Regions from separate parts of the Bradyrhizobium sp. 2TAF36 genome, predicted to be linked through region 3. Evidence: predicted binding sites of a transcription regulator. Region 3 holds the regulator's gene; each other region holds the start of a gene.
What was found. The regulator LexA, encoded in region 3, represses DNA repair genes until DNA is damaged. The targets are predictions, from matches to a motif close to TGTTCNNNNTGTGTTCNG.
Positions count from the first base shown of each region.

Region 1 (2,989 bases), on a different contig from region 3:
GCCGGTCCCCTTCAGCCGACGCGAGAAGCCGAGCGCGTCATAGAAGGCGATGCTGGCGCGAATGTCGCTCACACCCAGTGTGATGACGGTGAGCCGCGGCACCGGCGCGGCAAGTTCCTGGCTCATGCTACGCCTCTTTCGCTTCCCGGTCAGAACAGGCTGAGCTGATCGCCGTTCCGCTTCGGCCTCGCAAAGTGATCCGTCGTCAGCTTGGAGCGCCGCTTGTTCAGCCCAAGCCTGTCGCAGGCGATCTCGAAGCGGCGGCCGATGGTCCAGGCCATCGGTCCGGTGCCCTTCATCCGCTCACCCCATTTCGCGTCGTAATCGCGGCCGCCGCGCATGTCGCGGATCAGGGTGAAGACGTGGCGGTAGCGGTCCGGATAGTTGGCCATCAGCCATTCGCGGAAGAGATCACGCACCTCCAGCGGCAGCCGCAGCAGCACATAGGAGGCTTCCTTGACGCCGGCATGGGCGGCGGCATCGAGAATGCGCTCGATCTCGGAATCGTTCAGCGCGGGGATCACGGGCGCGACCATCACGGTGGTCGGAATGCCGGCCTCCGAGAGCTGCTTCAGCGCCTCCAGCCGCTTCGGCGGCGTCGCCGCGCGCGGCTCCATGGTCCGCGCGAGTTTTGGATCGAGCGAGGTGACCGAGATCGCGACCTTGGCGAGGTTGCGCTTGGCCATCCGCGCGAGAATGTCGATGTCGCGCACGACCAGCGCCGACTTGGTGACGATGCCGACCGGATGGCCGGCGCGCTCCAGCACTTCGAGAATGCCGCGCATGATCTTACGCTCGCGCTCGATCGGCTGATACGGATCGGTATTGGTCCCGATCGCGATCATCCGCGGCTCGTAGCCGGTCGCGGCCAGCTCCTTCTCGAGCAGCGAAGGCGCCTCGGGCTTGGCAAACAGCTTTGACTCGAAGTCGAGCCCCGGCGACAGGCCGAGATAGGCGTGCGTCGGCCGCGCGAAGCAATAGACACAGCCGTGCTCGCAGCCGCGATAGGGATTGATCGAGCGGTCGAAGCCGATATCGGGGGATTCGTTGCGGGTGATCACCTTGCGCGAGGTGTCGACGCCAACGGTGGTCTTGAACGGCGGCAGCTCCTCCAGGCTCTGCCAGCCATCGTCGAAGGCGACGCGGGCCTCGGCCTCGAAGCGGCCGCTGGCATTGGACTGGGCGCCCCGCCCTCGCCTGCGCTGTTTGTCGATGGCGACCGCCAGTTCGGGAAAATCAGAGTCCGCACCCGCCGGCTCGGAGGGCGCCGTGACCGGCGGGTGCTTGAGAGCATGAGAGGATGCTGGACTCATGAAGCCAAGATAGCACGCCAAAYGAACAAATCAAGAACACAAACAAAAAACTGAAAAACAACCCCATGCACAGTAGCCGCCCAAATTTCGGGCGCGGTCCTTTGACCTCACGCAACACACCGGTCGCGGCGATCCTGTTCGATGCCGGACAGGGATCAATCGCACCGGAACAAAGTTGGTGACGATCGCTGGGTGAAAGTCAGCAGGAACATGACAAATCAACGACAATCGGCCTCAGGGAGCAGCGAGCTCGATCTGCTCGATCGCTATTGGCGCGCCGCGAACTACCTCTCCGTCGGGCAAATCTATCTGCTCGACAATCCGCTGCTGCGCGAGCCGTTGCGGCCGGAGCACATCAAGCCGCGCTTGCTCGGACATTGGGGCACGACGCCCGGTTTGAACTTCATCTACGCCCATCTCAACCGCGTCATCCGCGCGCTCGATGTCAGCGTGCTCTATATCTGCGGTCCCGGCCACGGCGGCCCGGGCATGGTGGCCAACACCTATCTCGAAGGCAGCTACAGCGAGATCTATCCTGACGTCGCGCGCGATACGGACGGATTGCGAAAACTTTTCAGGCAGTTCTCCTTCCCCGGCGGCATTCCGAGCCACGCGGCGCCGGAAACGCCGGGCTCGATCCACGAAGGCGGCGAGCTCGGCTACGCGCTGGTGCATGCCTATGGCGCCGCATTCGACAATCCCGACCTGATCGTCGCCTGCGTCGTCGGCGATGGCGAGGCGGAAACCGGCCCGCTCGCGGCGTCCTGGCACTCAAACAAGTTCCTGAATCCCGCCCATGACGGCGCCGTGCTGCCGATCCTGCACCTCAACGGTTACAAGATCGCGAACCCGTCCGTGCTCGGACGGATGCGCGACGCGGAGATCCGCGACCTGTTCCGCGGGTTCGGCCACGAGCCGCTGTTCGTCGAGGGCGACGATCCCGAATTGATGCACCAGGCCATGGCGGATGCGCTCGACGTCGCGCTCGCCAGCATCCGCTCGATCCAGCAGCATGCCCGCGACGGCCGCAAGAGCGTCGAGCGGCCGCGCTGGCCGATGATCGTGCTGCGCAGCCCGAAGGGCTGGACCGGCCCGAAGGAGGTCGACGGCAAGAAGGTCGAGGGCTTTTGGCGCGCACATCAGGTTCCCGTTGCGGGCTGTCGCGAGAACCCGGCGCATCTGAAAATCCTCGAAGACTGGATGCGCAGCTACGAGCCCGAGAAGCTGTTCGACGGCAGCGGCGCGCTTATTCCCGAGCTCCAGGCTCTGGCGCCCGAAGGTAACAGGCGCATGGGCGCCAATCCGCACGCCAATGGCGGCCTGTTGAAGAAGGAGTTGAAGCTGCCGGACTTCCGCAGTTTTGCGTTGGACGTGCCGCAGCCCGGCGGCGTCACCGGCGAAGCGACGCGTGAGCTCGGCAAATTTTTGCGCGACGTCATCCGCCTCAACGCCGAGGCGCGCAACTTCCGCATCATGGGTCCGGACGAGACCGCGTCAAACCGGCTCGACGCCGTGTTCGAGGCGACCGAACGGGTCTGGATGGAGCCGACGGAGCCTTACGACGTGCATCTCGCCCAAGACGGCCGCGTGATGGAGGTTTTGAGCGAGCATCTCTGCCAGGGCTGGCTCGAGGGTTATCTGCTCACCGGCCGCCACGGCTTGTTCTCCTGCTACGA
Region 1 covers NZ_JBFRFR010000024.1:57,631-60,619, forward strand. Annotated here, with positions in the region: gene AB4Z51_RS15460 (VOC family protein) at 1-126, opposite strand, end outside; gene AB4Z51_RS15465 (PA0069 family radical SAM protein) at 150-1,313, opposite strand; gene AB4Z51_RS15470 (phosphoketolase family protein) at 1,524-2,989, shown strand, end outside.
Region 1: the regulator LexA is predicted to act here: its motif matches at 1,335-1,352, upstream of AB4Z51_RS15465 (PA0069 family radical SAM protein).

Region 2 (2,989 bases), on a different contig from region 3:
CAACTGGCGTGCCGAAGGCCTGTTGTGCCGCCTTGAGGTGCCGCTGACGCGGAAGACCGTAGCGCCGCCGGCCGCGAGCAAGTTCGACGTGGCTCCGTCCGAACCCCTTCAGCGGGCCTCAGGCTAGCGCGTTTGCGAGCGAAGTGGGCTCCGGTTCGCGCGTAAAGATAGGAATCTGGAGCTTCGGCCCTGATTCACTCAGAACCGATCATGATCTAGCGCGTCGCGGCGACCCTCATGCTCTGCATCGCCTGCGGTTCGTCAGCGACACGTCCTTCCAGCCAGGCTTCCGTTTGCGAAAGCTCGCGCAGCGCCCGCGCGTAACGGCGGGCTGCGCTCCGCTCGGCGCCGCGCGGCAGCCTGCGCGCCTTGCGCAGCATGTCCGCAGCCGCGTTGCGATAGGCCAGCGAGCGATAGAGAAAGACGACCTTACCCATATCGAATGTTCCCGTGTTGATGGCATTCATCCTCGCAAGACCGCCATGAACGTCGGATGAAGCGGGGAATGACAAAATCGTCATGACAATGGAACCCGCAATCGTCGCATGCGTTTTATGCCACACCGCGAGGCGGTTCCATGCGCGGGAAAAAGTCGCCGAGCCTCATCTCTCCGACCGGCGTCATCAAGKTGATGACGCATGCGATGATGGGCGCAGCCCTCGGCCTTGTCTTCGGTCTCGCCCTCGTCCTGTTCAATCCGGCCGTCGCAAATTTGTTGAACCACGGCGGACATTCGGCCGGCATGGTCTTCATCATCACACTGGTGACGACGTTCGCGATCGGCGCAACGCTCACGGGCCTCGTGTTCATCCTCGCCGAGGACAAGGAATTTTGAAGCGCGCGTGACGCGCACCGGGCGATTTCGTTCGGAACTCCTGCAGCAAATGGCGGTTGGCTGCCTGCGTCAATTCAACTCAGGGAGTTCCCGCGCATGAAAACCACCAAGCTCGCTCTTACCGTGATGTTGGCAACCGGCCTCGCCGCCGCTCCGTTCGCCGTGCAGGCCAAGTCGCATAAGGCCAAGCATGGATCCGCTATGTCCTCGTCGCAGACCACGGGTGCCAACACCAAGTCCTCCAAGGGCGCTGATCCCTCCGGTCAAGGTGGTTCTGGCCCCGGCTCCGACCAAGGCGGCACCATGACGAACAACAAGGGCGGCATGAGCAACACCAAGTGAGCTCCGGCCGACAATCAAAGGCCTCGCGGCGACGCGGGGCCTTTCGCTTTGGAGCTGGAGTTTGGAGCTAGATTGGGAATCCTTCCAGCGTCGCATCGCTAAAGCGGCCGTCCCGTGGCATTCGCCTTCACGAGATGCTCCAGCCGTGCACGTTTGCGTGCGATCAGGAGCTGCGCTGCGGCATCGTCGAGACCCTCGCGCTGCAATTGCCGGATGGCGGAGCCGAGTTCGAGAATTTCGGCGCGCAGTTTTAGAATCCGGTACGTGTCCGGGTCTTCTTCCACCGCACGCTCCCAAAATTCTCAGCGGCGCGCGATCACGCGCAGCGGACTACCGGATGTCGTTGCAGGACGAAGGCGGACCCGCTCGCGGACGTCAGGCAAGACATCGCCGCCACCGGCCGCCTTCCATTCGCCGATCAGCAGGTTGATTTTCCGGCGCAGATCCATCTGCGCCAGGGCCTTTTCTGTGCAGTCGCGGTCGCGATCGACGAGGTCGCGCACAGACACCTCGATGTCGGCCATCTCGAGCCTCAAGGCGCTGATTTTGCGTCGAATTTCATTAATTCTGTTGTCCATGGCTTGTTAGAACAAAATAAGAACATATAGTCAAGTGACGATTTGAGAACGGAGAGGCCAGATGCAGGTTCAGGGTAAATACGACGCCAGGGTTTTCCTCACGGAGCAGATGACGAGAGCGCAGGGGCTGAGGCTGAAGCGTCTGAGCGAGGAAGCCTATCAGCCCACTCAATACGATCGGGCTCTGTCCTCCACTGAGGCTGCGCGCCGCATTCGAGCGCTGGAAGACGAGATCGAGTTGGCGAACTCCTTCTGAGGAACGCGGCCAGCGCATTTGGAACGTAGGGTCAGTGATGCGGTTCTTTCCCGGGCCAAGGGAGAGAGTTGATGGCACGCAAGGCAAAGAAACGCCGCTACTCACGCAGCGCCAGCAGTGATGTCGAGCGCGAGATGCGCGGTTATAAGAAGGGCACCGCGAAAAGCGGCCCCGGCGGTCGTGGCGGACGCGTGAAGAGTCGCAAGCAGGCGATCGCAATCGGCCTGTCGGAAGCGCGCGCGAAGGGCAAGAAAGTCCCGAAGAAGGCGTCGAAGCGGAAAACGTCCAAGAAGAAGACAGCCAAGAAGACGGCCAGGAAGACGACCAAGACAACGAAGAAGACCTCGAAGCGCAAATCCAGCAAGCGGTAACGCCCACCCGCGTCAGATCATGCTGCCCGGCATGAAGCAGCGGATCGAAATCCCGAACGCAGTCTTCACCGGCCATACCATGGTGTGGCCAGCCCGGTTTGGCTCGGTGATGACGGCCTCATCAGGCACATCCACCCACTGCCCGTCGAGCCGCACGCGATAGTGCCCATCGTGCGATTCCCAATCGGGGTCGGATACAGCAAAGCCATCTGCATCCGAGCAGCAGGGCCCAAGATGGCTGCGCAAGCTGTCGAACCAGGGTTTCAGGGGCGAGTTGGCGTAGCGGCCATCGTCGCGCCCCAGGGCGCTTCCGGTCGTCAGGACAAGCGGCGCCACAAGCAGCGCACACCTCAGCGAGAGCTTCAATCGATCCATGTCGGCACCGATCAAATGCGAACCACCGGTTCCACAAGAAGGCCGGGCGTTCGAAGTTCCACTCCTGCAATTCGCCTGGGCGTCTTCATTGACGCCAAAGCCCAACACGTGATTCCGAACTGTGACGAGCGAACGCGGCTTTTTCGGACGAACCCGTCATCAACGCTGCCGTTAACGAGAATGTTATCGGCACCTGTGGGAATCTTCCAGACGCGCACGAAAAAGGCGGCCC
Region 2 covers NZ_JBFRFR010000077.1:16,885-19,873, forward strand. Annotated here, with positions in the region: gene AB4Z51_RS34940 (HWE histidine kinase domain-containing protein) at 1-127, shown strand, start outside; gene AB4Z51_RS34945 (hypothetical protein) at 216-437, opposite strand; gene AB4Z51_RS34950 (hypothetical protein) at 578-835, shown strand; gene AB4Z51_RS34955 (hypothetical protein) at 932-1,177, shown strand; gene AB4Z51_RS34960 (hypothetical protein) at 1,276-1,461, opposite strand; gene AB4Z51_RS34965 (hypothetical protein) at 1,480-1,701, opposite strand; gene AB4Z51_RS34970 (DUF3072 domain-containing protein) at 1,817-2,011, shown strand; gene AB4Z51_RS34975 (DUF6496 domain-containing protein) at 2,083-2,382, shown strand; gene AB4Z51_RS34980 (hypothetical protein) at 2,395-2,757, opposite strand.
Region 2: the regulator LexA is predicted to act here: its motif matches at 1,763-1,780, upstream of AB4Z51_RS34970 (DUF3072 domain-containing protein).

Region 3 (2,989 bases):
CTGGTGAGGATCACAGGGTGGCCGCTGGCCCAGGCCTTGCCGGGAAGCCCCTCGTCATATGCGAAGTGCAAATCTTCGCTCACGTCCCTAAACGCGGACAACCCTTCGCCGTAGAGGCCGCCGCCGAATTCCAGCCGCATGCGCGTGCGGTCAGGCACCCAGAGTTCAACGACGCGAATGAAGGTCTTCATCGAACGTGCCCGCCGTCCCAAACCGCACCAAGCATCGGCCATTTGGCTGCGGAACGGACGTTCAAAATTCAGGCAGGACAGCGCAAACTTCGTGCGGTGGGAGGCGCAACGGCGTGGTCCGCCCGATGGCGTTTCGCGGGGCACGAGCAACACCATCTCGCCGGCCTCGGCCGGCGATGGCGATTTTCAATCCTGGCCCGACCTGCCGGTCGGGAATGGCGATGTCAGCCGATCGGCAGGCGGGTGATGGTTGGCCGGCTGTCGGTGATGGTCTGCGGCTTGTGCTCGCGCTCGCCGAGCGGCTGGGTCACCGGTAGCTGCAGCACGGTCGCACGCTGGCCTTCGACCAGCTGCGTCACCAGCACGGATTTGCCGTCGGGGAATTCGATCGCATCATGATGGCGATCGGGAATGTGCGGATCGATCTTGCCGAACTTGCCGACGCGCGAATTGACGGTGCGCGTCCAGATCCAGCGATTGTCGTAGCGGACGTTGTCGGCGAAGGCGAGCTCCGTTCCCGGGAGCAGGCAGACCGCGACGGTCGGATCGGCCGCGGAGGCAAAGCCGCGCGTCGAGGTGCCGCGGAAAGTTGTCGTGACGATCGTCTCGCCGACTTCGGCGGGACGCGACGCGACGGCATGCAGGCTGTAGTCACACATCGGGTGCTCCTCATGCAGGGATGGCGACCCACGTCTCTTAATCGAGGCGCAGGCCTCTATCAGAGTGGAAATACCAAACGTTCTGCCGGGTTGTAGGCAAATCTACGGCTCGCCGCCGCAGGCCGCAATCACATTAACTTTCCCGAATCCGCCAGGAACAAAGCCCGCCCCTTTGCATTCTGCAGGCGCGTGTCAGCGCCCCGCAGGCGCCGACCAGCCGGAATAGTGCCAGCCCGGCCGCGACGGTTGGTCGACGGCGTCGAGGGCCTTGCGGACTTGCTCGCTTACGGCGGTGTCCTTGCGGACATGGGGCCGCGATTGCGCGGCCAAGGCTTGCACGGCCAAGGCTTGCACGGCCAAGGCTTGCACGGCCAAGGCTTGCACGGCCAAGGCTTGCACGGCCAAGGCTTGTACGTCCAAGGCTTGTACGTCCAAGGCTTGCGACGCTGATGCTGCGATCAGCGCCACAGCAATTGTGCTCAGAACGATCCGGCGCATGACTTCTCCTCGAACCTGAAGGCCGCGAAGCAGGGCTGCTTCGTGCGGCGTGCCGAGGATTTACCGCTGGAGGAGGGGCCGGATAATCTGCGCGAAACCAGAAAGACTATCCAGCGGAAGCGGACAATCGTCCGCTCCAATCTCGGATCGGCGCCGCCGATCGAAAGCGCGCGGGGCGCCAAATAACCGATACCGGCACGTCCGGTATCAATACTTCCGGTACAGCCCGATCAGCTTGCCCTGGATCTTCACCCGGTTGGGCGGCAGAATGCGGACCTCATAGGCCGCATTGGCGGGCTCGAGCGCGATCGAGGCGCCGCGGCGGCGGAAGCGCTTGAGCGTCGCCTCCTCGTCGTCGATCAGCGCCACCACGATATCGCCGGTATCGGCGCTCTCGTTGCGCTGGATCAGCGCCATGTCGCCGTCGAGAATGCCGGCCTCGACCATGGAATCGCCGCGCACTTCGAGCGCGTAATGTTCGCCCGAGCCGAGCATGTCAGGCGGTACGCTGATGGTGTGGCTGCGGGTCTGCAAGGCCTCGATCGGCGTACCGGCCGCGATGCGGCCCATCACGGGGACCGCGACGGGGCGCTCGCCCTCGTCCGCCGGCGGGCTCGAAGTCGTGCGGACCTTGCCGAGATTGCCTTCGATGACGCTCGGCGTGAAGCCGCGGCGGCTGCCGGCAGCGGCCTGAAGCTCGGGCAGCTTGATCACCTCGATGGCGCGGGCCCGGTTGGGCAGGCGCCGGATGAAGCCGCGCTCCTCGAGCGCAGTGATCAGGCGATGGATGCCCGATTTCGAGCGCAGGTCGAGCGCGTCCTTCATCTCATCGAAGGAGGGCGGCACGCCGCTTTCCTTCAGCCGTTCGCTGATGAACCGCAGGAGCTCGTATTGTTTGCGCGTTAACATCTCGACCAAAATCCCCCGGTTGATGTCGTTCGATTCCGAGACGCTGAATTCAGCAGTAAGCCGCTACATTCTCGAAACAAATCATGAACAGACACTATATGTTCGATACATGTTCCGCAACTGCTTAATTTACCGTGAACGCGACAAAGTTCGCGGAACGCACGCGAACGAAGCGCTCAGACGGGCAGCCGCAAGACCTCGCAAGGCGTGCCGGCTTCGGCCTTCGACGCGAATGGCGCGCGCACGAGAAGTGCCTGTGCCGCAGCGAGATTCGCAAGCAGCGAGGAATCCTGGTGATTGACCGGAAGGGCGACGAGCGTGCCGTCATCGCGGAGCTCGAGGCGTGCGCGCAGGTAATCCTCGCGCTGGTCGTTGGCGCCGACATCGCGGCCGAGCACCGCGCGTTCGCGGCGGTGATGAATCATCGAACGGCCCGAAAGCGCGCGAATCAACGGCACCATGAACAGGAAGCCGCAAACGTAGGATGACACGGGATTGCCGGGCAGGCCGATCACGCGCATCGCGCCGAGCCGCCCGTTCATCATCGGCTTGCCCGGCCGCATCGCTATCTTCCAGAACGCCATCGAGATACCTTCGTCCCTCAGCGCCTGCTGGACCAGATCGTGGTCCCCGACCGACGCGCCGCCGGTCGTGATCAGGATGTCGGCGCCGCTCTCCCGCGCGCGGCCGATGCCGGCCGTGGTGGCCTCCAGCGTATCGGCGGCAACGCCG
Region 3 covers NZ_JBFRFR010000054.1:52,260-55,248, reverse strand. Annotated here, with positions in the region: gene AB4Z51_RS28595 (GAF domain-containing protein) at 1-191, opposite strand, end outside; gene AB4Z51_RS28590 (hypothetical protein) at 416-850, opposite strand; gene AB4Z51_RS28585 (Cys-every-fifth RiPP peptide CefA) at 1,143-1,367, shown strand; gene lexA (transcriptional repressor LexA) at 1,556-2,257, opposite strand; gene AB4Z51_RS28575 (molybdopterin molybdotransferase MoeA) at 2,434-2,989, opposite strand, start outside.